One region of the Marvinbryantia formatexigens DSM 14469 genome, then DNA from elsewhere that is predicted to be linked to it. Evidence: predicted binding sites of a transcription regulator. Region 1 holds the regulator's gene; each other region holds the start of a gene.
The links. The regulator HrcA, encoded in region 1, represses chaperone genes, less so after heat shock. The targets are predictions, from matches to a motif close to TGTTAGCACTCNNNNNNNNNGAGTGCTAACA.
Positions count from the first base shown of each region.

Region 2: the regulator HrcA is predicted to act here: its motif matches at 3,723-3,753, upstream of NQ534_RS06790 (Hsp20/alpha crystallin family protein).
Region 3: the regulator HrcA is predicted to act here: its motif matches at 6,766-6,796, upstream of NQ534_RS05325 (Hsp20/alpha crystallin family protein).

Region 1 is NZ_CP102268.1:3,766,618-3,776,648, forward strand. Features, by position in the region: gene NQ534_RS17590 (CHAP domain-containing protein) at 1-805, shown strand, start outside; gene NQ534_RS17595 (SGNH/GDSL hydrolase family protein) at 992-1,684, opposite strand; gene hrcA (heat-inducible transcriptional repressor HrcA) at 1,945-3,036, shown strand; gene grpE (nucleotide exchange factor GrpE) at 3,054-3,668, shown strand; gene dnaK (molecular chaperone DnaK) at 3,696-5,576, shown strand; gene dnaJ (molecular chaperone DnaJ) at 5,844-7,034, shown strand; gene prmA (50S ribosomal protein L11 methyltransferase) at 7,038-7,994, shown strand; gene NQ534_RS17625 (16S rRNA (uracil(1498)-N(3))-methyltransferase) at 7,997-8,737, shown strand; gene NQ534_RS17630 (cysteine desulfurase family protein) at 8,896-10,031, shown strand, end outside.
Region 2 is NZ_CP102268.1:1,364,530-1,374,560, reverse strand. Features, by position in the region: gene NQ534_RS06805 (threonine aldolase family protein) at 1-742, shown strand, start outside; gene NQ534_RS06800 (ROK family transcriptional regulator) at 932-2,188, shown strand; gene NQ534_RS06795 (AGE family epimerase/isomerase) at 2,345-3,589, shown strand; gene NQ534_RS06790 (Hsp20/alpha crystallin family protein) at 3,878-4,312, shown strand; gene vanR (VanR-ABDEGLN family response regulator transcription factor) at 4,643-5,338, shown strand; gene NQ534_RS06780 (sensor histidine kinase) at 5,328-6,455, shown strand; gene NQ534_RS06775 (D-alanyl-D-alanine carboxypeptidase family protein) at 7,138-8,334, shown strand; gene ptsP (phosphoenolpyruvate--protein phosphotransferase) at 8,526-10,031, shown strand, end outside.
Region 3 is NZ_CP102268.1:1,078,704-1,088,734, reverse strand. Features, by position in the region: gene pgmB (beta-phosphoglucomutase) at 89-733, shown strand; gene ppdK (pyruvate, phosphate dikinase) at 1,061-3,685, shown strand; gene NQ534_RS05340 (nucleoside phosphorylase) at 3,976-4,743, shown strand; gene NQ534_RS05335 (RNA polymerase sigma factor) at 4,850-5,416, shown strand; gene NQ534_RS05330 (hypothetical protein) at 5,434-6,645, shown strand; gene NQ534_RS05325 (Hsp20/alpha crystallin family protein) at 6,929-7,405, shown strand; gene NQ534_RS05320 (aminotransferase class I/II-fold pyridoxal phosphate-dependent enzyme) at 7,562-9,070, opposite strand; gene NQ534_RS05315 (carbon starvation CstA family protein) at 9,248-10,031, opposite strand, start outside.

The sequences.
Region 1 (10,031 bases):
CAGCAATACGACTGTTTATACAAAAACGGTACAGCCGAAAAAGACCTCTTACAGTGTGGCAAACACTGCGCTGGACAGCGCAATGCTGTTTGATAAGCTGGCGGCTGGCACCTATAAGTATACGCTGACGGCGCAGGACAGCCAGGGCAAAAAGGTAACGCTGATTTCACGGACCATTACGGTGAAGGCAACGACAAATGGGTCGAATACGACGCCGGGTTCTACGGGAGGCAATGGCAGCAATGGCAATACAGGCGACTACCTGAATACGAGCGGTGCTGTGACAATTCCGGCAAACTTTACGCCGCGCACCACCAGACCTTCTGCGAGCAGTCCGTATTACTACAATGGCAGCTACAATATTTATTACAAGTATAACAGCCTTGCGCCGACCGGTAAGCCGTATTACGGAAATGTCTATGTGCTTGGCAACTGCACCTGGTATGCGTGCGGACGTGCAATGGAAATCGTGGCGAATGCCGGCGGAAATATCGCAAAGGTACAGTCCATCTTCGGCGGAGACCCGGTTGGTATTTATAATTCCAATGCGGCAAAGGGTGTGTTTGAATACGGCACAACGCCGAAAATCGGTGCGCTGGCGATTTTCAACTACGGTTCCAGCGGAGACGCGCATATTGCTGTAGTAGAAAATATTATCAATGGAGTTCCGTATGTATCGGAATCTGGTTACACAGAATCCACTACGCAGCCCAATGCAGCAAAATCAAATATCGTCTTTAAGTATCAGAGTATTTACAACTGGGCAGGCGGCAGAAGCCTGAGAGGCTATATTTATCTGATATAATGAGGCCAGTGGCACTCGTTTGGCAACGACCGGAGTGAAACGGAGATGCGAAGCACGTAACCCTGAAGGACTAGCTACGCGTAGCAATCCGCAGGCATCATATTTAGGGCTTTTGACCCCAACATCATTATATAATTTTAGAAAGAAAAATTCCCTCTGCGGATGCGCAGGGGGAATCTTTTTCTGTTAAGCTACCTTATCCACCACATAGTTATGAATGTCGTTGTAGCTGGCGTCTGTGTAATGCAGACCGTCCACGGTCTCAAATCCGATTTCATTGAGATAGGAATTGCAGTCCAGGTAGCTGTCCGGAAATGCGCTCTGCAGGGTGGCATTAAATATGGAAATCATTTCGTTCGTGGTGTTAAAGCCTTCGCTGTCTATCAGCGGATTTACGGACATATAGTAAAAGCTGGCGCCGGGATAGGTCTCTTCCAGAGCATTGTAAAGGTCGATGTAGAGACTGATGTTTGCCGGGTCGTTTACCCCGAAATTGAAAATGACGGTCTGTCCGGGATTTCCGGCAAGAACTGCGTCAAGCTCCTGGACGCCCTCGGAGGAGAACCACATATAACCCTCCCCTTCTTTTCCTATGTAGGTGCAGCCGTCGTTTACGGCGTCGCGCATACCGATGGTGCGGGAATCACCGACAAAAACAAGGGAGTGCGCCTTAACTGTCCTGGCAACTTCCGCTTCTGTGCCGGTCATCTGTCCGGAGACGTCCCCGTCGTCTGTATCCGGATAGAGAAGCTGCATAAGCTGTCTGTGCAGCGGGCTGGAATCGTCCGCCACATAGAGGGTTACAAAACCTGCCAGCGCGACCAGTGCCAGAATTGCCAGAACGGCAAACAGAATCGTAAGAAAATTTCGTATCTTCATTGCGGATTCCTTTCGTATATTCAGCTTTTCGTGATGCCTGCGCATCTTTCGTATTTTATACTGCCCGGCATCTTTTTTTAGTGTATCTTAAAATACAAAAAATGTCAAATATAACAGGTCGATGCGATTCGACAGGAAAGTTCACAAAATTTTTTTAAAATAGCTATTGACAATCACAGACAGCAGTGGTATCTTAAAACCGTAGATGTTAGCACTCGATTCGAAAGAGTGCTAACAACAAAAGGAAAGGAGGAGCCGGGATGCAGTTAGATGATAGAAAATGGAAAATATTTTACGCTATCATCCAGACTTATCTGGAAACAGGAGAGCCGGTGGGTTCCAGGACGATTTCCAAGTATGCAGACCTCAACCTCAGTTCCGCTACTATCCGCAATGAAATGGCAGATTTGGAGGAGATGGGGCTGATAATCCAGCCGCACACTTCCGCGGGCAGGATTCCTTCCGATAAAGGATACCGCGTATACGTGGATTATCTGATGGAGCAGAAGGAGCAGGATGTAAAAGAACAGCGGGAACGGCTGAGCCGGCAGGAACAGGATGTAAAAGAGCAGCAGGAGCAGGTGAAGGAACAGCAGGAGCTGCTGATCCAGAAGCAGGATAAGATGGAGCTGCTGCTGAAGCAGGTGGTCCGGGTGCTTGCAAACAACACCAACTATGCGACCATGATCACTGCGCCGCGCTACCATACGACGAAGCTGAAATTCATCCAGCTTTCCGCAATCAGTGAAGACCAGCTTCTGGCGGTGATCGTGACAGAGGGAAATATTGTAAAGAACAAAATGCTTCATTTTCTGCACGGCCTGGATAATGAAATGGTACTGAAGCTGAACATTCTGCTGAACACAAGTCTCAATGGGCTTGCGCTGGAGGAGATCAATCTTGGACTGATTACGAAGCTGAAGGAACAGGCGGGAATCCACAGCGAGGTGGTGAGCAAGGTTCTGGATGCAGTCGCGGAAGCCATTCAGATGGAGGATGATGTGGAGATTTACACAAGCGGTGCGACCAATATCTTCAAGTACCCGGAGCTGAGTGACAGCGAGCGGGCGAGCGAGCTGATCAGCGCCTTTGAAGAAAAGAAGGAGCTGGCAAGTCTTATCAGCGAGTCGATGGAGGAGGAAAACAGCACCGGTATCCAGGTATACATCGGAAACGAGGCGCCTATACGGACAATGCGGGACTGCAGTGTGGTGACCGCAACGTATGAGCTGGGCGAGGGCGTCCAGGGCACGATAGGCATCATCGGACCGAAGCGGATGGATTACGAGAAAGTAGTCGATTCGCTGAAAAACCTGAAGTCCCAGTTGGATACCATATTTGACCGGGATTGACCATAGATTAGAAAAGCATGGAAAGGCAGGCGGTTGCAGTGGCAGAAGAAAACATGGAAAAAGACATGGACGAAGCGATAGAGAAAAATACGCAGGAAGAGGAGGCACCGGAGACGGAAGAAGCTTCCCGGCAGCAGAAAGCTTCGGAACCTGCAGAGGAGACAGAAGAAGCACCACAGAAGGAAAGCAAAAAAGATAAGAAGGATGCGCAGATTGAAGAGCTGCAGGACCGGGTAAAACGCCAGATGGCGGAATTTGAAAACTTCCGCAAACGGTCCGAAAAAGAAAAATCGAAGATGTTTGAAATGGGCGCAAAAAGCGTGATTGAACAGCTCTTGCCTATTGTGGACAATTTCGAGCGCGGGCTGGCGGCGGTTTCTGAGGAAGCAAAGGAAGATGCCTTTGTGAGCGGGATGGATAAGGTCTACCGGCAGATGACCGAAATGCTTGATAAGCTCGGTGTGAAGCCGATTGAGGCGGTCGGATGCGAGTTTAATCCGGATTTCCACAACGCAGTGATGCATGTGGAGGAAGAAGATACCGCGGAGAACACCATCACGGAAGAATTTTTAAAGGGTTATACCTACAAAGACCAGGTTGTGAGACACAGCATGGTAAAAGTAGCAAATTAAATATTACATGAGCAGGAGGAACTTATTATGAGCAAGATTATTGGTATTGACTTAGGTACAACAAATAGCTGTGTAGCAGTTATGGAAGGCGGAAAACCGACCGTTATTACAAATACAGAGGGAGCAAGAACAACACCGTCCGTTGTGGCGTTCTCCAAGACAGGCGAGCGTCTGGTGGGCGAGCCGGCAAAGCGTCAGGCAGTCACCAATGCGGACAAAACGATCTCTTCCATTAAGAGACATATGGGAACCGACTATAAGGTAAGCATTGAGGGCAAAAACTATACGCCGCAGGAAATTTCCGCAATGATCCTTCAGAAACTGAAAGCGGATGCTGAGAACTACCTTGGCGAAAAGGTAACAGAAGCGGTCATCACTGTTCCGGCATACTTCAACGACGCACAGCGTCAGGCGACGAAGGATGCGGGCAAGATTGCCGGTCTGGATGTAAAGCGTATCATCAACGAGCCGACAGCGGCGGCGCTGGCATACGGTCTTGACAATGAAAAAGAGCAGAAGATCATGGTATACGACCTTGGCGGCGGTACTTTCGATGTTTCCATCATTGAAATCGGCGACGGCGTTATCGAGGTTCTTGCGACAAACGGCGACAACCGTCTGGGCGGCGATGACTTCGACCAGAAGATTACCGATTACATGATTTCCGAATTTAAGAAGGCGGAGGGTGTGGACCTTTCCGTTGATAAGATGGCGCTCCAGAGACTGAAAGAGGCTGCAGAGAAGGCAAAGAAGGAGCTGTCCTCCGCAACCACGACTAATATTAACCTGCCGTTCATCACGGCGACTGCAGAGGGACCGAAGCATTTTGACATGACACTGTCCCGTGCGAAATTTGACGAGCTGACACATGACCTTGTGGAAAGAACAACCATTCCGGTACAGAACGCGCTGAAGGATGCCGGCATCACAGCTTCCGAGCTGGGCAAGGTGCTGCTGGTAGGCGGTTCCACACGTATCCCGGCAGTGCAGGATAAGGTAAAATCGCTGACCGGACATGAAGCAAGCAAGACCCTGAACCCGGATGAGTGCGTGGCAATCGGTGCGGCTATCCAGGGCGGTAAGCTGGCAGGCGACGCAGGCGCAGGTGATATCCTGCTGCTGGATGTTACCCCGCTTTCCCTTTCCATCGAGACAATGGGCGGCGTGGCGACCAGACTGATTGAGCGTAATACAACGATCCCGACAAAGAAGAGCCAGGTATTCTCCACAGCGGCGGATAACCAGACCGCAGTTGATATCCACGTTGTACAGGGCGAAAGACAGTTTGCAAGAGATAACAAATCTCTCGGACAGTTCCGTCTGGATGGAATCCCGCCAGCAAGACGTGGCGTTCCGCAGATTGAGGTTACCTTCGATATTGATGCGAACGGTATCGTAAACGTATCGGCAAAGGATCTTGGCACCGGCAAGGAGCAGCATATCACGATTACCTCCGGTTCCAACATGTCTGATGCGGATATCGAGAAGGCAGTAAAAGAGGCGGCTGAGTTTGAGGCGCAGGATAAGAAGCGCAAGGAAGCAATCGATACCAGAAACGATGCAGATGCAATGGTATTCCAGACCGAGAAGGCACTCGAAGAGGTCGGCGACAAGCTGGCTGACGCTGATAAGACCGCTGTGCAGGCTGATCTGACGGCACTGAAGGAACTGGTTGAAAAATCGAATCCGGACGAAATGACAGATGCCCAGGTTGCTGAAATCAAGGCGGCGAAGGAGAAACTGATGGAGAGCGCGCAGAAGGTGTTTGCAAAAGTTTATGAGCAGGCACAGGGCGCGGCGGGCGCAGCCGGTGCGGCAGGCGCAGGTCCGGATATGGGCGGCGCGCAGCAGGCAGATTATTCACAGCCGGATGATGATGTCATTGACGCGGACTACAAAGAAGTGTAAAATAGAGGAGGCCGGCAGGGAGCGCTCATCCATACCCGCGCGGATGTGGAGGAAGAGTCTGCCGCCGGCGTCATAAAGCGATAAGGTAAGAAACGCCCGGTTCCCGCGGCGCCGATTACCGGCGGGCTGTACCCGGCCGGGCGGCAAAGCGGTTCCGGGTATCTTGCGGTACGGGAACCGGATGAGCCATCGATTCTGAAAGAGAAAAAAGGATAGAGCTCATTTAGCGGGCAGCTTATGGTAATGGATAGAAGCAGGTGAGGAAAAATGGCAGAGACAAAGAGAGATTATTATGAAGTCCTCGGTGTGGATAAAAATGCGGACGAGGCAGCGTTAAAAAAAGCATACAGACAGCTTGCAAAGAAGTATCATCCGGATATGAATCCGGGCGATGCGGAAGCGGAAAAGAAATTTAAAGAGGCATCGGAAGCATATGCCGTGCTTTCTGACCCGGAGAAGCGCCGTCAGTATGACCAGTTCGGTCATGCGGCATTTGAGCAGGGTGGCGGCGGAAGCGGATTTGGCGGATTCGACTTCAACAGCGCGGATATGGGAGATATCTTCGGCGATATTTTCGGCGATCTGTTCGGTGGCGGCAGCAGACGGCGTTCCGGCAACGGACCGATGCGCGGCGCGAACCTTCGTGCTTCTGTGCGCATTACCTTTGAAGAGGCGGTGTTCGGATGCGAGAAGCAGCTTGAGCTGAACCTGAAGGATGAATGTACGACCTGTCACGGTACCGGCGCGAAGCCGGGAACCAGCCCGGAGACCTGTCCGAAGTGCGGCGGCAGGGGGCAGGTAGTGATGACGCAGCAGTCTCTGTTCGGCATGGTGCAGAATGTATCGACCTGTCCGGACTGCGGCGGCAGCGGAAAAATCATCCGGGAGAAATGTACAGCGTGCTCCGGCACCGGCTACACCTCCAGCAGAAAGACCATCAAGGTCACGATTCCGGCGGGCATCGACGACGGACAGAGCGTGCGTATTGCGGGCAGAGGAGAACCTGGAAAGAACGGCGGTCCGCGCGGCGACCTTCTGGTAGAGGTGGTTGTACAGCGCCATCCGATTTTCCAGAGACAGGATATGAATATTTTCTCCACGGCGCCGATTACCTTTGCGCAGGCTGCGCTCGGCGGGGATGTTAAAATCAGCACGATCGACGGGGACGTTCTCTACAACGTCAAGCCGGGTACGCAGACCGATACGAAAATCCGTCTGAAGGGCAAGGGCGTGCCGTCTCTGCGCAATAAGGCTGTGCGCGGCGACCAGTATGTCACCCTGGTGGTCCAGGTGCCCACGAAGCTGAACAGCGAGGCAAAAGAGGCGCTGCGGGCATTTGACGCGGCGACAGACCGCTCGCTCGGACAGCCGGCGGGAAAGGCGGAGAACGAGAAGGAAAAGGAGAAGCCGAAAAAGAAGGGCTTCATGGATAAATTAAAAGAGACATTTGAGGACTAGGCGATGAAATATCATAAGTTTACACTGAAAACGCTGTCCGGGGCAGAGGATATCGTAATCGCGTCTCTGGCGGATGCGGGCGTTGAGGGTGTGGAAATAGAAGATAAGGTGCCGCTGACAGAGTCTGACAAACAGCAGATGTTTGTGGATATTCTGCCGGAAGGTGCGCCGGATGACGGCGTGGCGTATTTAAGCTTTTATATCGAAGAAGGCACCGACAAAGAAGCGCTTCTTCAGAGAGTGAAGGAAGAGCTGGACGATCTGCGCATGTTTATGGACATCGGGGAGGGCACGATTACCGAGAGCGAGACGGAAGATAAGGACTGGATCAATAACTGGAAGCAGTATTTCCATCAGTTTTACGTGGATGATATTCTTATCATCCCTTCCTGGGAGGAGGTAAAGCCGGAGGATGCGGATAAGATGATCATCCATATTGATCCTGGCACGGCGTTCGGCACTGGGATGCACGAGACGACGCAGCTCTGTCTTCGGCAGCTCAAAAAATATGTGACACCGGAAACGGAGCTTCTGGATGTCGGCACCGGCAGTGGTATTTTATCGATTGCCGCTTTAAAGCTTGGCGCAAAGCACGCGCTGGGAACCGACCTCGACCCGTGTGCGGCTTCGGCGGTCGCGGAGAATCTGGAGGCAAACCGGATCCCTGCGGGAGCGATGGATATGGTGCTCGGAAACATTATCGACGATAAAACCGTGCAGGATGCGGCGGGCTATGAAAAATATGATATCGTGGTCGCCAATATTCTGGCGGATGTTCTGACGGAGCTGACGCCGGTCATCACGGCGCAGATGAAGCCGGGAGCGGTGTACATTACCTCCGGCATCCTGGATGTGAAGGAGGACGTTGTTACGGAGGCTGTGCGGGCAGCCGGGCTGTCTCTGGTGGAAGTGACGCGCCAGGGAGAGTGGGTATCGGTGACAGCGAGAAAGAACGGGTAGCGATGCATCATTTTTTTGCAGAGCCTGCGCAGATTACCGGCGACGTAGTCTGTCTGACGGGCAGTGACGTAAATCATATCAGAAATGTGCTCCGCATGGAGGCGGGCGCAAGGTTCACGCTAAGCGATGGACAGAGCAGCCGCTTATATACCTGCCGGATCACGTCTGTGGAGAAAGAAAAAATATGGGCAGCCATTGAGAGTGTCAGTGAGGAGGGAACGGAGCTTCCCTCCAGAATCTGGCTCTTTCAGGGACTGCCTAAAAGTGATAAAATGGACTGGATCGTGCAGAAGGCGGTGGAGCTGGGCGTATATGGAATCGTTCCGGTGATGACGAAACGCACGGTTGTCAGACTGGACGCGAAAAAGGAGAAGGCGCGGTGTGCGCGCTGGAATGCCATCGCGGAGGGCGCGGCAAAGCAGTCCGGACGGATGCTGGTGCCGCAGGTGAAGGAGCCGGTGAGCTTTGCACAGGCGCTGCAGATGGCGCAGGATATGCAGATCCGGCTGATTCCCTACGAGCTTGCGGGCGGCATGGAGAAGACGCGCAGGATTTTTTCGCAGATCGCGCCGGGACAGTCCGTAGCGGTGTTTATCGGACCGGAGGGCGGCTTTGAGGAAGAGGAGGTCTGCAGGGCGGAGGAAGCGGGCTTTGTGCGCGTGACGCTTGGAAAGCGCATTCTGCGCACGGAGACCGCGGGACTTTCCGCGCTCGCCATGCTCGGCTATGTGCTGGAGCAGTAAGCGTCTGTCCGCAGGCGCAATCCTGGGGATTTTGCTGCCTGTACGATATCCGTGAAATTCGCTTATGCTCTGAAGGACCGGCTTTGCGTCGCAGGAATAGAGCATTCACGGCTGCCGTCCGGGACTTTCATAGCAAATTTGGGAGAAGAAAGAAGAAAATGGAAGCATATCTGGATAATTCGGCGACAACCAAATGCCTGGACGGTGTGAGGGACGTCGTTGTAAAAGCAATGACGGAGGATTTTGGAAATCCGTCCTCCAGACACACAAAGGGCGTGCAGGCGGAACGGTATCTGCGGGAGGCGCGCGAGGAGATAGCGCGTACCCTGAAGGTGTCGGAAAAAGAGATTTATTTTACTTCCGGAGGGACAGAATCGGACAACTGGGCGTTTATCGGCGCGGCGCTTGCCAACCGGCGCGCGGGCAATCATATTATTACGACTGCCGTGGAGCATGCCGCCATTCTGCAGCCGGCGGCGTATCTGCAGGAGCTGGGCTTTGAGGTGACATATCTGCCGGTGGACGAGCAGGGCTGTATCCGTCTGCAGGAGCTGCGGGAAGCACTGAAAAAGGAGACGATTCTTGTCTCCATCATGTATGTCAATAATGAAGTGGGAACCAGAGAGCCGGTGGAAGAGGCGGCAAAAATCGTGAAGGAGCATAATCCGCAGACGCTGTTTCACGTGGACGCCATCCAGGCATACGGAAAGTACCGGATTTATCCGAAAAGGTCCGGCATCGATCTGTTGTCTGTGAGCGGACACAAGATTCACGGACCGAAGGGAACCGGCTTTTTATATATCGGAGAAAAGGTGAAAATAAAGCCGCTGATTCTGGGCGGCGGGCAGCAGAAGGGAATGCGCTCCGGGACGGACAACGTGCCGGGAGCGGCAGGACTTGGATTGGCCGCCAGGGAGGCGTACAATGGCTTTGAGGATAAAATCAGCCATCTGAACGCGCTGAAGGAGCGCTTCCTTTGTGGAATCGCAGAGCTGCCGGATACGGTCGTGCAGGGGCAGGCGGCAAATATGCAAAACAGTCAGTGCGCGGCTGGGGAGAATGCAGGAGCGCCGCATATTGTCAGTGTGAGCTTTCGCGGTGTGCGCAGCGAGGTGCTGCTGCATGCGCTGGAGGAGCGCGGTGTCTATGTGTCGTCCGGCTCCGCGTGCTCGTCGAATAAAAAGCTGCCGGTGAGCGGTGTGCTGAAGGAAATGAAGCTGGAGAGCAGCCTGCTGGAATCGACAGTACGCTTCAGCTTCAGTGTATTTACAACGGAGGAAGAAATTGATTACTG
Region 2 (10,031 bases), 2.2 Mb from region 1:
CGAATACACCGGACACAAGGTGCTGGAAATTGCGCAGGAAGAGGGAAAAATCCGGGCGGATGCGCTGCGCGCATATCTGGAAGCCTACTATGCCGACGAAAACTTTGAGCACATGGTTTTTCCGGGAATGGTCTATATTTCCTGGCCCACGGAGTACGGCACGCTTTATTCCAAAAAGGAGCTGCAGGAGATTGCCGGCGTGTGCCATGCATATCAGATTCCGCTCTACGTGGACGGCGCGCGTCTGGGCTACGGTCTGATGAGCCGCGAGGCGGACATCACGCTGCCGGAGCTGGCGCAGATCTGTGACGTTTTCTACATCGGCGGCACCAAGGTGGGCGCTCTCTGCGGGGAGGCGGTGGTTTTCACAAAGGGCAATAAGCCGGCGCATTTTCTGACGTCTGTGAAAAAACGGGGCGCGCTGCTTGCCAAGGGACGTCTGACGGGCGTGCAGTTTGACGCGCTGTTTACGGATGATTTGTATTTTAAAATCGGTCGTCATGCCATTGAAAAAGCGGAGGAGCTGAAAGCGCTTTTTCACAGCAAAAATATGGATATTTACCTGGAATCTCCCACAAACCAGCAGTTTATTATTCTGGAAAACCGGCGGATGGAGGAGCTGAAGGAGCAGGTAGCTTTCAGCTTCTGGGAAAAGCTGGATGAAAATCATACGGTGGTGCGTTTTGTGACAGGCTGGTCCACCACGGATGAGGATCTGGAAGCGCTGCAAAAGCTTCTGTGACGGCGCACGGCTTTAGCGGGTAATGCGGCGTCTGCGCGCGGCAGAGCCGGTGCGGGAAGCAAAGATATGCCGCGGAAAATTTCGGGGAGGAACAGACATGCTGCGGAAAATTTCGGGGAGGAACAGGCATGCTGCGGAAAGCTCCGGAGAGGAACAGACATGCCGCGGAAAACTTTGGGAGGAATGGAAATGGCACGGATGACGGGCAAAAATAATCTTACATCAAAGCAGTTCAACAGAGGTCTCTTGCTGAAGCTGATAGCGACACAGAACTGCCGGACGCGCATCGAGCTGTCAAAGGCGACCGGTCTGACCAAGATGACCGTCACCAATATCGTTTCGGAATTTATACAGCAGGGGCTGGTTGCCGAGCGTGAGGAGGTGCAGACGGAGGTCTGCGGAAGAAATCCGATACTGCTGGAAATCTCCGGAAAGGCGCCAAAGGTAATCGGGCTTCTGATTTTCCGCGACCGTATAGAGGCGGTGCTGTGCACGCTTTCCATGCAAAAGCTGGCGTCGGAGAGCATTCATTTTGATTCGCTGACTAAGGAGCAGCTATATGCGCACTGTTTTTCCGTGATTGACAGGCTGCTGGAAAAAGAAAAAAATATTTTTGGCATTGGCGTGGCGGCAATCGGTCCGGTGGACATCTGGAAGGGCGTGATTTTAAATCCGCCGCGGTTTTACGGGATACAGAATGTACCTGTCCGGGAGGCACTGGAAAAAAGGTATGCGCTGCCGGTGTTTTTCGACCATGACAACAACAGCGCCGCGCTGGCAGAGCTTCTGTTCGGAATCGGAAGAAACGTGCAGGATTTTCTGTTTGTGGGGATTTCCAACGGTATCGGCTCCGGAATCGTCAGCGGCGGGCGGGTCTATCACAGCCACCGCGGACTTCCGCCCGAAATCGGGCACATCAGCATCGACCGCAGAGGTCCGCTGTGCGCCTGCGGAAACCGGGGGTGTCTGGAGCTGTACGCCAATACACATATTGTTCTGGAAAAGCTGCGGGCGGCAAAGGGACGTGCTTTTTCCGGTGAGCGCTGCGCCGGTCCGGGGGACGCTCTTTCGGCAAACTTCTGCCGGGCGGAGGAAGGGGCTTCTTTTGCTGACTTCTGCCGGGAGGAGGGTGCTTCCTTCGCTGACTTCTGCCGGGCGCCGCAGACGGCGGAGACAGAGGAAATCTTTGAGGAAATGCTGCAGGACGTCAGCGCCGCGCTTGTTACCAGCGTCAATATTCTGCACCCGGAAATGATTGTGCTCGGTCATGACTGCATCGACTGGGACGAACGTCTTGTCGGCAGGCTGGAGGAGCTGGTAAACGAGCGGAAGGTCGTGCACGACCAGCGTCCGCTTCCGGTAAAAAAAGCGTATTTCGGGAAAGAGGCGCAGCTTATCGGGGCGGCGTGCAATGCGGTGGACCAGATGTTCAGGGGATTCGTCTGATTTTTGTAAAAAGACTGTCTTGACATACATCATATACCTGTTATAATGATAGTAAATTAAATATACTATTATCAACAGACTGTGGAAAAGAGACGCTGTCCGGACGTGCCGGAGCCGGGCGGCTGCTTCCGGACGCAGTCGGAAGGGATGGGAGAAATGAACAGAAAGTATCAGATTGACACAGAGGAAAACAGGGCATTTTTGCAGGAGCGCGCTGACGAGCTGCTCCGGTTTGGACACAAGTTTCCCTCGCCGCAGGGAAGCTCCTGGTATCTGGGGGACGATGGTACGCCGTGGAAGGACCGCAACCGCGAGACCTGGATTACCTGCCGTATGGCGCATGTCTACAGCATCGGCTGCCTGCTGGGGCACGAGGGCAGCGAAGAGCTGGTGGACGCGGCGCTGAAGGGCTTAAACGGAGAGCTGAAGGACGTGGAAAACGGCGGCTGGTATCCGGGGCGCACGCCGGAGGGCGATATTCTGCCGGACAAGCAGTGCTATGCACATGCATTCGTGATTCTGGCGGCGACTTCCGCCATGCTGGCGAAAAGACCGGGCGCGGAGGAGCTGCTTGCGGAAGCGCTGGAGCTGTATGATAAGCGCTTCTGGAATGAGGAGGAAGGACTTTCCTGCGATACTTGGAATACCGCATTTACCGTACTGGACGATTACCGCGGCGTAAACGCAAATATGCATACCGTAGAGGCGTTCCTGGCGGTTGCCGATGCGACAGGCAGAGAGGAATACCGGGTGCGCGCGGGACGCATTGTCGACCATGTGATTGCGTGGGCAAAGGATAATGAGTGGAGAATCCCGGAGCACTTCACAAAGGACTGGCAGCCGGATCTGGAGAAGAATAAGGAAAAGCCGGACGACCCCTTCAAGCCGTATGGCGCAACGCCGGGACACGGCATTGAGTGGGCGCGCCTCATCACGCACTGGGCGCTGTCCACTTATGGAAAAAATACAGAAAAGGCGCAGCCGTATGTGGAAGCGGCTGAAAAGCTCTTCAACCGCGCTATTGCGGATGCATGGAACGTGGACGGGGCGCCGGGAATCGTTTACACGACCGACTGGAGCGGAAAGCCCTGCGTACACGACAGAATGCACTGGACGCTGGCGGAAGCCATCAACACCTCCGCTGTTTTATACCGCGTCACCGGAAAACAGCAGTATGCGGATAATTACGCAGAATTTATGCAGTATCTCGATGAGACCGTGCTGGACCATGTAAACGGCTCCTGGTTCCATCAGTTAGATCAGAACAATCAGCTTCTCGGAACCGTGTGGCCGGGAAAATCCGACATCTACCATGCATTGCAGTCCATGCTGATTCCGTACCGCAGAGTGGATACCTCCATTGCCTGCGCCGTAAAGGAAACAGCCGGACATGCCTGCTGATGTCTGCGCACTGCGCGGGAAGACAGTTCAGATACCGGAAAATGGAAGCAAAGGAAAGAAGGCAGTGTACTGAGATAAAGGTACACTGTCTTTTTTTCATATTTCCCAAAAGTTCACAAATTTTTCACAAAATTGTTAGCACTCCCTCTTGACGAGTGCTAAAAAGTGTGTTATATTACATCTAGAACAGATGGAAAGGGTATTACAAAAAGGAAATCCTTTCCGGAGGCTCTGAAAAATAAAAAATTGGATATAATACATTTTGAGTAGGAAAAGGAGAGATGACTTATGATGATGCCGAGTATTTTTGGAAGAGATATGTTTGATGACTTTTTTGGATATCCGTTTGATGTAGTAAGAACGAGTGATGCAGTAAAATCTACCATGATGCAGACAGATGTGAAGGAAACAGACCAGGGATATGAAGTTACGATGAACATCCCAGGCGTAAAGAAAGAGGATGTAAAGGCGGAGCTGAAGGACGGCTACCTGACTATCCAGGCAACCACCAACGGCGGCAATGACGAAAAGGACAACAACGGCAGATACATCCGCAGAGAGCGTCACTACGGTACCTGCAGCAGAAGCTTCTATGTAGGCGAGGAAGTAAAGCAGGAGGAAATCAAAGCCAGATTCGAGGACGGCACGCTGAAGCTGTTCGTTCCGAAGAAAGACGCAAAACAGACAGTTGAGCAGAAGAAGTACATTACGATTGAGGGCTGATGAGGCGCAAAGCTACAGTCCATGCCGACAGGCGCAGAATCCGGACGGGTTCTGCGCCTGTTACTGTTTATACCGTTCTGACGCCGCTGCTTTGCCATACAAACTATACAAAAATGATAGCAACATTTTCCGGACGATGCTATACTGATGAAGTGGAGGGTTCACGCTGGCCTCAGACACTTGCTGCGACGCAAAGCCGGGGCTGTGGGTCTGAGGCGTAAGAACGTGATTCAGGCGTGAGCAAATCCCATTCGCGTTTAGAAATAAATTAGAGACAGATAAATTATAATGATGCCAGGAGACAAAAACATCCGGAACAGGGGGACAGCTATGAGTGAAAACATTTTAATTGTGGATGACGAGCGGGAAATTGCGGATCTGGTAGAATTGTACCTGAAGAATGAAAATTTCCAGGTGTACAAATACTATAGTGCGGCGGATGCGCTCCGGTGCATTGAGAAGGAAAAGCTGGACCTGGCGATTCTGGATGTGATGCTTCCGGAAACCGACGGATTTCAGATTTGCCGCAAAATCCGCGAAAAATATAATTACCCGGTTATTATGCTGACGGCGAAGGGCGAGGAGGTTGACAAAATCACCGGTCTGACGCTGGGAGCTGACGACTACATCACGAAGCCTTTTCTGCCGCTGGAGCTGGTCGCGCGTGTGAAAGCGCAGCTCCGTCGTTATAAGCGCTACAATGTGGGGGCGCAGCCGCAGGCGGATGTGTTTGAATATGGCGGGCTTGTGCTTAATGTGACGACGCATGAATGTACGCTGAACGAAAAGCCGCTGGTGCTGACGCCGACCGAATTTTCCATTCTGCGCATTCTCTGCCAGAACCGCGGACGGGTGGTCAGCTCGGAGGAGCTGTTCCGCCAGATATGGAAGGAAGAATATTTTACGAAGAATAACAATACGATTACCGTTCACATCCGTCATTTGCGGGAAAAGATGGGCGATTCCTTTGAAAATCCGAAATACATAAAAACAGTCTGGGGGTGCGGCTACAAAATTGAAGGCTAAATGCATACGGACATTAAAATTCATATTGATAATGGCGGCGGGGATTGCCGGCTGTCTATGGATTTACAGCACTGTCGATTATTTCTGGAACGGCATGTTTATAGACTGGTTTACGGCAAATTATACAAACATGTATATGCTGGATAACGGCGCCTATGTTTATGAGCCAATCTGGGGGGATGTCAAGTGGCTGCTTCTCAGAATGATGATTCTGGGCGTGATGATATGTATCGCGGTGGCATACCTGACGGCGCGCTATTATGCCAGAAAAAAGGTGAGGGAGTCCGTCACGGAAACGGGCGCTATGATACGCCGCTATATGGCGAAGAATCTGGAGGCGGAGGAGGTCTTTCCGCCCGGATATGAGGAAATCGCCATGCAGATGAGCAGTATCAGAAATGATATACAGCGGCGGGAACAGACGCTGAAGGAAGAGGTGAGCCGGAAAAATGATCTGATTGTTTATCTGGCGCACGATTTAAAAACGCCGCTTACTTCTGTTATCGGCTATCTGAGCCTGCTGGAGGAAGCGCCGGATATGCCGCCGGCGCAGAAGGCAAAGTATGTGCATATTTCTCTGGAAAAGGCGCTCCGGCTGGAGCAGCTTATCAATGAATTTTTTGAAATTACGCGCTATAATCTGCAGCAGATTGTGCTGGAGAAGGAGAGCATAGATATTTCTTATATGCTTATCCAGATGGCGGATGAGTTTTATCCTATTCTGCAGGCGCATGGAAATACGGCGCAGGTGGAAGCGGGGGAGGGACTGACGGTTTACGGCGATTCCATGAAGCTGGCGCGTGTGTTTAATAATATTCTGAAAAATGCGGTGGCATACAGCTACCGGGATACGCCGGTTGAAATCAGCGCGCAGGAGCAGGATGGCAGGGTGATAATCCGCTTTACGAATCATGGCAGAACGATTCCGAAGCAGAAGCTGGAGACTATTTTTGAAAAATTTTTCCGGCTCGATGGCGCCCGCGCTACGAATACCGGCGGAGCCGGACTGGGGCTCGCTATCGCCAGAGAAATTGTCGAGCTGCACGGCGGTACGGTCACGGCGGCAAGCGCGGAGGAGCTGACCACCTTTACGGTTACGCTGCCGGCGGCTTCTTAATTTTTTCTCAGGAAATAAACAACCGCATATTAAAGGATGAAAAGCTTCTGTCTGGTAAGATAAATATCGGAAGGAGCTTTTTCGCTGCCAGGCATCCGAAAGGAGTTGCCGGTGACAGCTCCTGTAGGTGTACAGGCAGGGCGGTGCGCGGAATCCGGCTGCTTTATGTGCACAGGAAGGCGGTGTATGGAATCCGGCTGCTTTATGTGCGCAGGAAGGCGGTGCGTGGAATCCGGCTGTCATATGTCCGGCGCAGACACGTTGCTCCTCTTGATTTTGCTGCGCCGCCTATCTGACAGCTTTTTGCGCAAACTCGCCTGCTTTGCAGGCTCAGACAAGCTTCAAAAGCTGTCGCTATGCTCGCAAAATCTGCGGGAGCTGCCTATCGTCTGCGCCGGACATATGACAGCCGGATTCCCTTGGACGCCGGTCGGCGCATGACAGCCGGATTCCATTGCACGCCGGTCAGCGCATGACAGCCGGATTCTTTTGCACGCCGGTCAGCGCATGACAGCCGGATTCCCTTGCACACCGGTCAGCGCATGACAACCGGATTCCTTTGCACGCCGGTCGGCGCAGGAAAAACGCAGATGTGCTGGAAGGTGCTTTGATGTTTTTGGATTTTGGTGGTGCGAGGCACGGAAAAATCGATGGAGCCGTTTGACGGATTGAGGGGGAGATTATGGTGAATTATGAATATAGAAATGACAGGCGTCCGGCGGGACGTCAGACGGACGGGAACCGGAAAAGACAGAATATGGTAAGACAGCAGACGGGAAAACGGCAGGAGTCAGAGCGCCGGATGGGAAGTCGTAAGGCAATGAAGCAGCAGCGCCGCAGAAGACGGCGTGTGCGTATACAGAAGATGCTGCTTACTGCGGCGGGGTTTCTGGGTGCGGCTTTTGTCTGCCTGGCGGCGGTGCGGGTAGTAATTCCCTGGCTTACGCAGGTGGCGGAAAATCTGGTGCGGACGCAGCAGTACGGTGCGGCGGATACGATTGGCGGGGAGAGTGCGGCGCCGCAGGTGACAGATGACGGAAGCCTGGCACAGCAGTATGGCGTGTCAGAGGACGAAGGGGCGGATGCCGGGAGCGGGACTGCCAGCGTGGATCTTGGCGGTCTGTACAGCCCCTGTGCGGTTCTGCTGGACGCGGGTACCGGTGAAATGCTGGCGGAGAAAAACGGCAGTGCCCAGATGTATCCGGCGTCTCTTACGAAAATCATGACGGCGCTGCTGCTGGTTGAATATTGCGGAAATCTGGACGGGACGGCATGGATACCGACGGATATTTATGACCAGCTCTATGCGGAGGGCGCCTCTGTGGCAGGCTTTCTGCCGGGCGAGGAGGTGACGCTGCGCGACCTTCTGTATGGAATTTTGCTTCCATCCGGGGCGGAGTGCTGTCTGACTGCCGCCCGTTACATCGCGGGTTCGGAGGAGTCTTTTGTGCAAATTATGAATCAGAGGGCGGCGGAGCTTGGCATGACAAATACACATTTTACAAACAGTACCGGGCTGCAGGATGCACAGCATTATTCCTCGGCGGAGGATATCGCGGCGCTTCTGCAATATGCTCTGCAGAATGCTTCCTTCCGGGAAGCGTTTACCAGCGAATATTATTATGTGCAGCCAACACAGGAGCATCCGGAGGGCTTTACCTTCTGGAGCACGCTGTTTTCACAGGCGCAGGCAAGCGGCGATGACAGGATTCTGGGAGGAAAAACAGGCTATACCCAGGAAGCGGGACTCTGTCTGGCAAGTCTGCTGCGCGTGGGCGGCAGAGAATATATTCTGGTGACGGCGGGAGCGCCCGGCTCGCACGAGACGGAGCCATATCACATAGAAGATGCGCAGAATGTGGCAAATCAACTGGAATGACAGCCACACCAGAAAGTAAATCCCATTCGCGAATCGAATTTTAAATGGATTTGCGGAGGTGGAAAAATTTTCATAAGTATATTAACAGAAAAAGCCGGGCATGATATAATCAAAAAAATCCCGCCGGAAAGATAAAGAATGCGGCGGGAAAAACAGGAATGCCTGAAAGACAGGGACGGAGGCTTTGTGTGATGTGGAAACTTTCCGGAAAATCAGTATACAGAGGGATTGCTGCAGGACCCGCCGCGGTGCTGAAAAAGCAGGACCAGCAGGTGCAGCGCAGAAAAACAGAGGATGCGGACGCGGAGATTGCGCGTCTCAAAGATGCGGCGGCAGCGACAAAGCAGCAGCTTCAGGAGCTGTATGAAAAGGCGGTGACGGAGGTTGGAGAGGCGAACGCCATGATTTTTGAGGCGCATCAGATGATTCTGGAGGATGAGGATTTTCTGGAAGCAATGTATCATATGATACGCACGGAGAGGGTGAATGCGGAATATGCGGCGGCAGCGGCGGGAGATAATTTTGCGAAAATGTTTGCGGAGATGGACAGCGATTACATGAAGGCGCGCGCCGCGGATATGCGCGATATTACAAACCGTCTGATTCAGAATCTGAGCGGGCAGGGACAGGATGGTTTTTTTGCAGAGCAGCCGTCCGTGATCATAGCGGATGACCTTTCGCCCAGCGAGACGGTGCAGATGGATAAGAGCCGGATTCTGGCGTTCGTCACGGTGCACGGCTCTACAAATTCCCATACGGCGATTCTGGCGCGGCAGATGAATATTCCGGCGCTGGTGGGCGTCCCTCTGGACCTGGATAAAATAGAGAATGGCGTGACCGTGGTAGTGGACGGGATGCGCGGCGAGGTGATTTTCGAGCCGTCGCAGGCGGCCCTGCAGGAGGCGGAGCGCCGGATGGCGCAGGAGCGGGAGCGGGCGGCTCTTCTGCAGGAGCTGAAGGGAAAGGAAAACCGCACGCGCAGCGGCAGAACCGTGAATGTTTATGCAAATATCGGCGGTGTGGGAGACGTCGGCTATGCGCTGGAGAACGATGCCGGCGGAATCGGTCTGTTCCGCAGCGAATTTCTTTATATCGGGCGCAATGATTTTCCGGGTGAGGAGGAGCAGTTCCAGACGTATATGCATGTGCTGCGCATGATGGGTGAGAAGAAGGTGATTATCCGCACGCTGGATATCGGCGCGGACAAGCAGGCGGATTATCTGGGACTTGGCAGGGAAGAGAATCCGGCGCTCGGATACCGGGCAATCCGTATCTGCCTGAAGCAGCCGGAAATTTTCCGGACGCAGCTCCGGGCGCTTCTGCGGGCGGCAGTGTACGGCAATCTTTCCATTATGTATCCGATGATTATTTCTGTCGGGGAGATGCAGCAGATTGCCGCAATCGTGCGGCAGGTGCAGGAAGAGCTGGAGGCGGAGCAGATTCCGTATAAGGTGCCGGAGCAGGGCATCATGATAGAAACGCCCGCCGCCGTGATGATTAGCGATGAGCTGGCAGAGCTGACGGATTTTTTCAGCATCGGGACGAATGACCTTACGCAGTATACGCTTGCCATCGACCGACAGAATGCCCGCCTTGACGATTTTTACGACCCGCATCATCCGGCGGTTCTGAAGATGATACGCATGACAGTGGAAAGTGCGCACCGCCACGGAAAATGGGCGGGCATCTGCGGAGAG
Region 3 (10,031 bases), 1.9 Mb from region 1:
GTTAGTTTTTGCAATGACTTTTATCAACCACTTACGCACTTTTCTCTCCACAAATAGAAAAATTTTTTTGCAAGAGGAGGAGAAAAAAATGATCAGAGGAGTGATTTTTGATCTGGACGGGGTACTGGTTTCCACGGACGAGCTTCATTATCAGGCGTGGAAGCGTCTGGCGAATGAACTGGGAATTATGGATTTTGGCAGAAAAGACAACGAGCGGCAGCGCGGCGTCAGCCGGATGGCGTCCCTGGAAATCGTGCTGGAGAAGGGAACGAAGAAATATACGGATGAAGAAAAAAGGGCTCTGGCTGAAAAGAAGAACGATTATTATAAAAAATCTCTGCAGTCGCTGTCTCCGGAGGATGTGCTGCCGGGAGCGAAAGAAGCGCTGGAAATGCTGCGGGAGAGGGGAGTCTTAACGGCAGTAGGCTCTGCCAGCAAAAATGCGCCGGAGATATTGGAACGGATCGAACTGATGCCGCTTCTGGATAAAATAAGCTGCGGTCTGGACATCACCAGATCCAAGCCGGACCCGGAGGTTTTTCTGGTGGCGGCAGAGAAGCTGGGACTGGCGCCGGAGGATTGTCTTGTAGTGGAAGACTCGGCAGCCGGAATCCAGGCGGCAAGAAACGGAGGAATGAAAACCCTGGCGGTGGGTCCCCTGTCTGGGCAGCTGGGCGGAGACTTTGAGGCGAGGAATCTGTCATCGGTGGAGAACTGGGACGAGATACTGTAAACGAAGAGTGATGGCATAGCACACTTTTATTCTGAAATAGGGAATGTGTATGAACGAAAAACACACTGGCAGATAAGCTAATATCGTTAAATTTTTAATTAATACAGATTCCCTTGACTACATTTTCAGATATGTTACAATAATTGTGTGCGATATAACGAGGTATCGCGTCACACCGGTTATTTACCCGGTGTTTTTTGCGCGCAAGGTAAAGAATACAGTTTTATTGCGCAAAAGAAGCTCTGGCAGAGAGCCACATCTGCCGGAAGCTGTGCGGCTGTTTTGGAGAGAACCGCCGCCAAAATACAAAACAGGAGGAACTACATAATGGCAAAATGGGTTTACTTATTCAGCGAAGGTAACGCGAATATGCGCGAGCTTCTTGGGGGAAAAGGTGCGAATCTGGCAGAGATGACAGGCCTCGGTCTTCCGGTACCGCAGGGATTCACGATCACGACAGAAGCGTGTACGCAGTACTACGAAGATGGACAGACGATTAATGACGAAATTCAGGCACAGATCAATGAGTATATTGGAAAGATGGAAGAGATCACCGGAAAGAAATTCGGCGACAGCGAGAATCCGCTGCTGGTATCTGTCCGCTCCGGCGCAAGAGCATCCATGCCGGGCATGATGGACACGATCCTGAATCTCGGACTGAATGAGACGGTAGTAAATGTGCTTGCTGAAAAGTCTGGTAATCCGCGCTGGGCATGGGACTGCTACAGAAGATTTATCCAGATGTTCTCCGACGTTGTTATGGAGGTCGGCAAGAAATATTTTGAAGAGCTGATTGACAAAATGAAGCTGGACAGAGGCGTTACGCAGGACGTTGAGCTGTCGGCGGACGACCTGAAGGAGCTGGCAAACCAGTTCAAGGCGGAATATAAAGGAAAAATCGGAAAAGATTTCCCGGACGACCCGAAGGAGCAGCTTATGGAGGCTATCAAAGCGGTATTCCGTTCCTGGGACAACCCGCGTGCCAATGTTTACCGCCGCGACAATGATATCCCGTACTCCTGGGGAACTGCGGTAAACGTACAGTCGATGGCTTTCGGAAACATGGGCGACGACTGCGGTACGGGCGTTGCGTTTACGCGTGACCCGGCTACCGGCGAGAACGGTCTGTTCGGCGAGTTCCTTACGAATGCGCAGGGCGAGGACGTGGTTGCCGGCGTGCGTACCCCGATGCATATTTCCGAGATGGCAGACAAGTTCCCGGAGGCATTTCAGCAGTTTAAAGAAGTTTGCAGTATTCTGGAGAAGCATTACAGAGATATGCAGGATATGGAGTTCACCGTTGAGCACGGCAAGCTGTATATGCTGCAGACCAGAAATGGTAAGAGAACCGCGCAGGCGGCGCTGAAGATTGCCTGCGACCTGGTGGATGAGGGCATGAGAACCGAGGAAGAAGCGGTAGCGATGATTGATCCGCGCAACCTGGATACGCTGCTTCATCCGCAGTTTGACAGAGCATCCCTCGTGCGCGCGACACCGGCGGCAAGAGCGCTGGCGGCATCACCGGGTGCAGCCTGCGGACAGATCGTATTCTCGGCGGAGGATGCAAAGAGCTGGCACGCTAAGGGCAAGAAGGTGGTTCTGGTGCGTCTGGAGACCTCGCCGGAGGATATCGAGGGTATGAAAGCGGCGCAGGGTATTCTGACAGTCCGCGGCGGTATGACAAGCCATGCGGCGGTAGTTGCCCGCGGTATGGGTACCTGCTGTGTATCCGGCTGCTCCGAGATTGCAATGGATGAGGAAAATAAGAAGTTTACGCTTGCCGGCAAGGAATATCATGAGGGAGACTGGCTCTCCATCGACGGTTCCACCGGAAATATTTACGACGGCGTTATCCCGACGGTGGATGCAACGATCGCCGGTGAATTCGGCAGAATCATGGGCTGGGCGGATAAATACAGAAAGCTGCAGGTAAGAACGAATGCGGATACGCCAAGCGATGCAAAGAAGGCGAGAGAGCTTGGCGCAGAGGGCATCGGTCTCTGCCGCACAGAGCATATGTTCTTTGAGGGCGACCGGATCGACGCTTTCCGTGAAATGATCTGCGCAGATACCACGGAAGAGAGAGAAGCGGCGCTGGAGAAGCTTCTTCCGGTACAGCAGAGCGATTTTGAAAAGCTTTACGAGGCGATGGAGGGCAACCCGGTTACCATCCGTTTCCTGGATCCGCCTCTGCATGAGTTTGTTCCGCAGACAGACGAGGATATCCAGAAGCTGGCGGACAGCCAGGGCAAGACGGTAGAGCAGATCCATCAGATCATTGATTCTCTCCACGAGTTTAACCCGATGATGGGACATCGCGGAGTACGTCTGGCGGTTACGTATCCGGAAATTGCCAAGATGCAGACGAAAGCGGTAATCCGCGCAGCTATCAATGTGAAGAAAGCGCATCCGGACTGGAATATCTGCCCGGAAATCATGATTCCGCTTATCGGTGATGACAAGGAGCTGAAATTTGCAAAGAAAACCGTTGTGGAAACTGCGGATGCAGAAATCGCGGCGGCAGGAAGCGACCTGAAATACCTTGTCGGTACGATGATCGAGATTCCGCGTGCGGCTCTGACAGCGGATGCCATCGCGAAGGACGCAGATTTCTTCTGCTTCGGTACAAACGACCTCACGCAGATGACCTTCGGTTTCTCACGTGATGACGCAGGCAAATTCCTCGAAGCTTACTATGAGAGAAAAATCTTTGAGAATGACCCGTTCACAAAGCTCGACCAGAATGGCGTCGGCAAGCTGATGGAAATGGCAATCAACCTCGGCAAGCCGGTCAACCCCAACCTGCATATCGGTATCTGCGGCGAGCATGGCGGCGACCCGTCCTCTGTTGAATTCTGCCACAAGATCGGTCTGGACTATGTATCCTGCTCACCGTTCCGCGTGCCGATCGCAAGACTGGCAGCAGCACAGGCGGCTATTGCAAATAAGTAGGAGTTTAAATCTATTGTTGTCAACCGGCAACACAATTTAGGCTAAAAAATTTACCCAGGAAATAGACCTTGTACTGTGGAAACACAGTATGGGGTCTTTTTTTGACCGGTGAAAAAATCCCGAAAATAAAAGGATTATCAATAAAAAAGGAGTTTTATCGACAAATTTGTGCCTAGATCAGGTGTTATGCGGATAGAGGATGAAACGGAAAGAATTTTAAATAGTAGATGATTGTTGGCGGGATGTCTGGTATAATGGGAGGAACAATCGGGATTGAGGAGGTAAAGGTCATGATTTTAAAAAATAAGTTTCCCATATGTGAATTTGATACCAGTAAAGAACCACTTATTCATCCGGCGAATTTTCTGGCGAAAAGTCTTCCCGAAAAATGTGTTATTACTTTTTTCAGAAAGGAACTGGACCAGTTTGTTGCGGAAAACAATCTTTCTGTCATCGGTTATCTTAACTCAGAAGTGCTTGACATGCCTGTGTATGAATATGTGTACGGCGAAGAGAGACTTTGCATTACAATGGCATTTTGCGGTGCACCGGGAGCGGCTGTAACGCTTGAAGAACTACATGCTATGGGATGTGAAAAATTCATAATTTGTGGCGGCGCAGGGGCGCTGGCAAAGAACAGTAAAGTGGGAGAAATCATTATCCCGGTATCTGCGGTCAGAGATGAGGGAACATCTTATCATTACCTGGAGCCATCCCGTGAAGTTGAATGTCATAAGGAGACCGCCGAGATTGTGGTTTCGTGTCTGGAACAGATGGGGATTCCATTTACAACAGGAAAAACCTGGACAAGCGATGCCATATACAGAGAAACTCCCGACATGATTGCATTAAGACGAAACGAAGGCTGTATAACTGTGGAAATGGAAGCGGCAGCTTTTTTTGCGGTGTCTCAATATTATCATATTCCGCTTGCCCAGCTATTATATGCCGGTGATGATGTAAGCGGTGAGGTGTGGGATTCACGAAATTGGAATATGCAAAAGAATATACGGTATAATTTAATTGCTACTGCGATTGAACTTGTGAAAAAATTGTAAAAAGGAAGATTTGCTACGGAGTGCCGGAAATATGTTTGCGAAGCGCAGCATACAAAAAATTACTTGAAAATTTTTCAACACTTTATGCCTCCCGGACGTTATATAAGTGAAGCCACCAAAAAACAGCAACGAATGCGGAAGAAAAAGCAATCGCATGAAAACAGCGAAAAAACGAAACCGCAGGGAAGCGGACGGATGGCGGGAGGGAGGAAACGGTTTGCTGGAAGAACTCTACAATACATGCCGCAAAGAACTGACGGGATGGTGCCGGGCGATGACGCAGGATGAGACATTGACGGACGATTTGATACAGGAGGCATTTCTGCGTGCACTGATTCATGAGAAAACGCTGGAAATGCTGCAGCCCGCACAGCGGCGGGCATGGCTTTACCGGACCGTAAAGAATCTGTATCTCGACCGTTTGCGGCATACTGCATATGAAAAGGTTACAGAGGAATTGCCGGAGAATCCTGTAGAGGAAGGGTTATATGCGGAAATTGACTGCGAGCAGATGCTGCAGATTCTTCCGGAGGAAGAGCGCGTTTTATTTGTACTCCGTTATTTCCAGGGGTATAATTCGGCAGAGCTTGGAAAGCTGTTTTCACTTCCGGCTGCAACGGTGCGGTCGCGGCTGGCATCGGCGAGGCGGCGGCTTCAGAAATATTGGAGATGAGAAAGGACGTGGAGAGCTTGAAGAAAAAATTTATGGTGAATTGTGATTTGTGTGATGCGAGAAAGATATCGGAGGAAGGTCTGGCGGCGTATGAGCAGATCGTAATCAATGCGGATATGCTGGTGGAGGATGAGCGCAGCAGAGAAATCCTGCACAGGCTTCCGGTAACACTCAATGTAGACAATACGCTGGAGCTTGAAGAAGGAGTGCAGGTCGTTACGATAAACGGTCATCATGAAATTACCGGGGATATGGAGAGCGATAAGAAAATCGTTCTGATTGTGAATGGAAGCCTGGTAATTGAAGCGGATACACAGAAATATCTGGAGAACGTAGTGGGGATTTATGTAAATGGGAAAGTCCGCTATCCGAAGAGTATGACGCCCTGGATGGGAAAGCTTTCGGTAAACGGGAGTGTGAGCTGTATTCCGGACGGCTGTATCGTATTGAAACCGGAGTTCGAGGCTGACCGTTATTTTCATCTGCGGGCAAGAGAAGGCGCGCGGTATTACGCAGAGCGGAAGGTGCTTCTGACGGACCCGGAGACAGATATACAGGCGCTTGCCGAAAAGAAGGTTCATTTTGTCACCAGAAACGCGGTAATTCTGGAAAAACTGGTGGCACAGGCGGTCGCGTTATTTGACGAAGAAACGGATATCGCAGTAGTCCCGGAGGGATTTGCCTATATAAAGGACGATGCACGGCTGGACGAAACATTGCTGCGCAGATACGGTGGACGACTGTTCATCGGTGGCGACCTGCAGCTGGATGAGAACAGCGATGCCTGCCTGCAGCAGGTGGAGAAGCTGATCATACAGGGAAAAGTGCAGCTTTTGAAACGGCAGGAGGAAGCATTTCTTGCGCTGGATGCAAAGTACCGGAAGCTGGAGCTCTGCAAGGGCAAATGCCTGAAGAACAAGGTGTCTGTCACGGTGGACCGTGCGCTGCTTTCGGGAGCGCAGGAGGGAATCTGCATCGCCAACTGTGCGGATGTTTGCGTGAAGGATGATGTGGAGCCGGAAGAAATCCTTGCGAAGCTGGAGATAAAAAATTGTGCCAGCGTATCCTGTAATCCGGCGCAGCGCAGCGCGGTGGAGCTGGTCTCAGAAAATGTTGCGAATATCACAGAAAATGATGGAGGAGAGAATGAGAAAAGGTTCCCTGTAAGAAACTTTATGGGAACAATGGCAGATACAAAGGTAGTGAATGCGGATTGTTACATTTTATAAATATTTCGTGAGATACAGCTACGAATGCCGGAGTGTTTCTGCCATTGCGGGGGACTTCCGGCGCAGAAATATCCGGACGGTATGCACCTGATTCTTTGTTCACAAAAAATTCACAAAATTTATTAGCACTCACTCTTGACGAGTGCTAATAAATGTGCTATAACACATATAGAACAAAGGAGAAGGAAAGAAAGGAATGAATAAATAAAAAATTCCGGTTTCTTCCCGGTCATCCCCAGTTCTTACTGACAATCATATTTAACTGGAAAAGGAGAGATGACTTATGATGACACCGAGTATTTTTGGAGAAAACTTATTTGACGATTTCTTTGATGACTTTTTTGATTTTCCGGCATTTGACGATAAGGAAGCGCAGAAGGCGCAGAGAAAGCTGTATGGACGTCATGCGGCGAATATGATGAAAACGGATGTGCGCGAACATGACGACCACTACGAGGTGGATATTGATTTGCCGGGCTTTAAGAAAGAAGAGCTTTCCCTGGAGCTGAAGGATGGTTATCTGATAATCAGTGCGGCGAAGGGGCTCAATGAGGACGAGAAGGAGAAGAAGAGCGGAAAATTTGTCCGCCGGGAGCGCTACATGGGCAGCATGAGCAGAACCTTCTATGTCGGTGAGGATGTAAAGCAGGAGGATATCCATGCGAAGTATGAAAGCGGCGTATTGAAGCTGAGCATTCCGAAGACGGAGGCGACGAAAGCGAAAGCCGGGGAAAACAAATATATTGCCATCGAGGGATAACGGCACCTCTTTAAAATAGAGTGATAAATGGTATGGTCCGGAGCAAGGCAGCGAAGAGCTGCCCGGCTTCGGACCTTTTTGCAATAAGAAGAATCTGACCCAATAGCATAAGAAGACAGATTTTTCAGAGAGCGCCGGTGATATTTACCGCAGCTTTTACTGCCGGTAGGTACTTAAAAAGTCGCCGATTTTATGCGCCGCCTGTTCAAGCACTCCGACGCGCGGAAGGTAGACCACGCGGAAGTGGTCCGGCTGTTTCCAGTTGAAGCCGCCGCCGTGGATGATGAGGATTTTTTTCTCGCGCAGCAGGTCGAGAGCGAACTGCTCATCGTTTGTGATATTGAACCGCTTTACATCCAGCTTCGGGAAGATGTAGAAGGCGGCCTTCGGCTTGACAGCGGTGATGCCGGGAATATCGGTCAGTGCGTTATAAATACATTCGCGCTGCTCGTAGATGCGTCCGCCCGGAACAATATAATCCTTCACGCTCTGGTGTCCGCCGAGGGCAGTCTGCACGATGGACTGCGCGGGCACATTGGAGCACAGGCGCATGTTTGAGAGCATGTTGAGCCCTTCAATATAATCTTTTACGTGACGTTTATTTCCGCTCAGAACCATCCAGCCGATGCGGAAGCCGGCAATCATATGAGACTTGGAAAGTCCGCTGAAGGTTACGCAGAACAGATCCGGCGCCAGGGAAGCGATGGAAACATGCTCTTCCCCATCCATGACAAGACGGTCGTAAATCTCGTCGGAGAAAATGATGAGCTGGTGCTCCCGTGCGACCTCCACGATCTGCTGGAGAACTTCGCGCGGATACAGCGCTCCGGTGGGATTGTTGGGATTGATGATAACGATTGCCTTGGTGCGGTCGTTTACCTTCTTTTTGATATCCTCAATGTCCGGATACCATTCCGACTGTTCGTCGCAGATGTAGTGAACAGCCTTTCCACCGGCGAGGGTAGCGCACGCCGTCCACAGCGGGTAATCCGGGGAGGGAATCAGAATTTCATCGCCGTCGTCCAGCAGGGCGGACATACACAGGTTGATCAGCTCGCTGACGCCGTTGCCGGTATAAATATCGTCGATGGAAACATTGGGGATGTTTTTAAGCTGTGCATACTGCATGATTGCCTTGCGCGCGGAAAACAGTCCTTTTGCGTCGGAATAGCCTTCGCTTTCGGTAAGCTGCTGGCGCATGTCGTAGATGACCTCGTCCGGGGTGCGGAAGCCGAAGGGGGCGGGATTGCCAATATTCAGCTTCAGTACGTGTGTTCCGGCACTTTCCATTCTGTTAGCTTCTTCCACGACCGGTCCCCTCACGTCATATAATACATTATCCAGTTTTGATGATTTTTTAAATTCACGCATGGTGTTTCCTCCTGAAACATTCTTTTCTTTTTTTTCCGGAAGCGCGCCGTTTTCTGCAGGCGCGGCATCTTCGGAATCTCCGTTCATCAGCCAGTCCTCTTCGACATGCAGGGCGGCGGCGAGAAAATGAAGAATGTCCGCACGCGGGACAGTCTTTCCGCTCACATATTGGCTTACATGGCTCTTACCAAGCTTTACGCCCTGCCCGGCGGCGGCACGCACCAGGTCTACCTGTTTTACGCCGCAGTCGCCCATTGCTTTTCGGAGTCTGTCTGCAAAGGTCTCATTTGACATAGATGTTCTCCTTCGAAAATGGGATTTCATAAAGTTCAAAAATGATTATACAACAGTTCTATAAGAAGTTCAACAGAAAAAACGGAAAGTTTAATGAAAACGAAAAAGTTCAAAAAGGGAACAGAAAAGTTCAAAAAAAATACCCCCGTACATCCCTGGGGACGTAGGGGGGTTGTCTTATCTCTTTGCCTTTGCCTGGCTGGTGATAGTTTTTACGCCCTCAATAGCAAGGACAACCGCCAGAACAACGAGCAGAGTACCAAGTCCTGCGCGAATCCAGTTCCACATATCTACCGCGTTTGTCACGTTGGTGATAATGGTCTGGATTAAAGATACGATAGTAACAACCAGCATGAATGCCATCGGGAACAGGAACATTTTGTTGTTCTTGCCCATTTTGCCGAGCCATGCAGCGACAGCAAGCAGACCAAGTGCCGCCAGAAGCTGGTTTGCGGCTCCGAACAGTGCCCAGATTTTTGCGTAGCCGGTCATACCGAGCGCGATACCGAGCACAACCGTGATAATGGTTGCCACATACGGATTTGTCAGAGTCTTTTTGATGCCGGTTGCATCCTTGTAGGTCTGTCCCGGCTCCAGCCAGAATTCCTGGAACATGTAACGTGCCAGACGTGTTGCGGTATCCAGCGAGGTCAGACAGAATGCGGATACAGCAAGGATCAGCATGGAGTAGATGACATCCTCCGCGCCTGCCAGGAACGGGATGGTTGCGCACATGCGGGAGATACCGGTTGCGAATACTGCAGTCGGGGTGGTGATGCCGCCCGGAACATATTCTTTCCAGATATAACCAACAGCACAGAGGGAAATCAGCGCCAGCGCACACTCAATCAGCATACCGCCGTATGCAATCGGGCGGGCATCCGTTTCCTTGTCAAGCTGCTTTGCGGTGGTTCCGGAGCCTACCAGAGAGTGGAAACCGGAAATCGCGCCGCAGGCGATG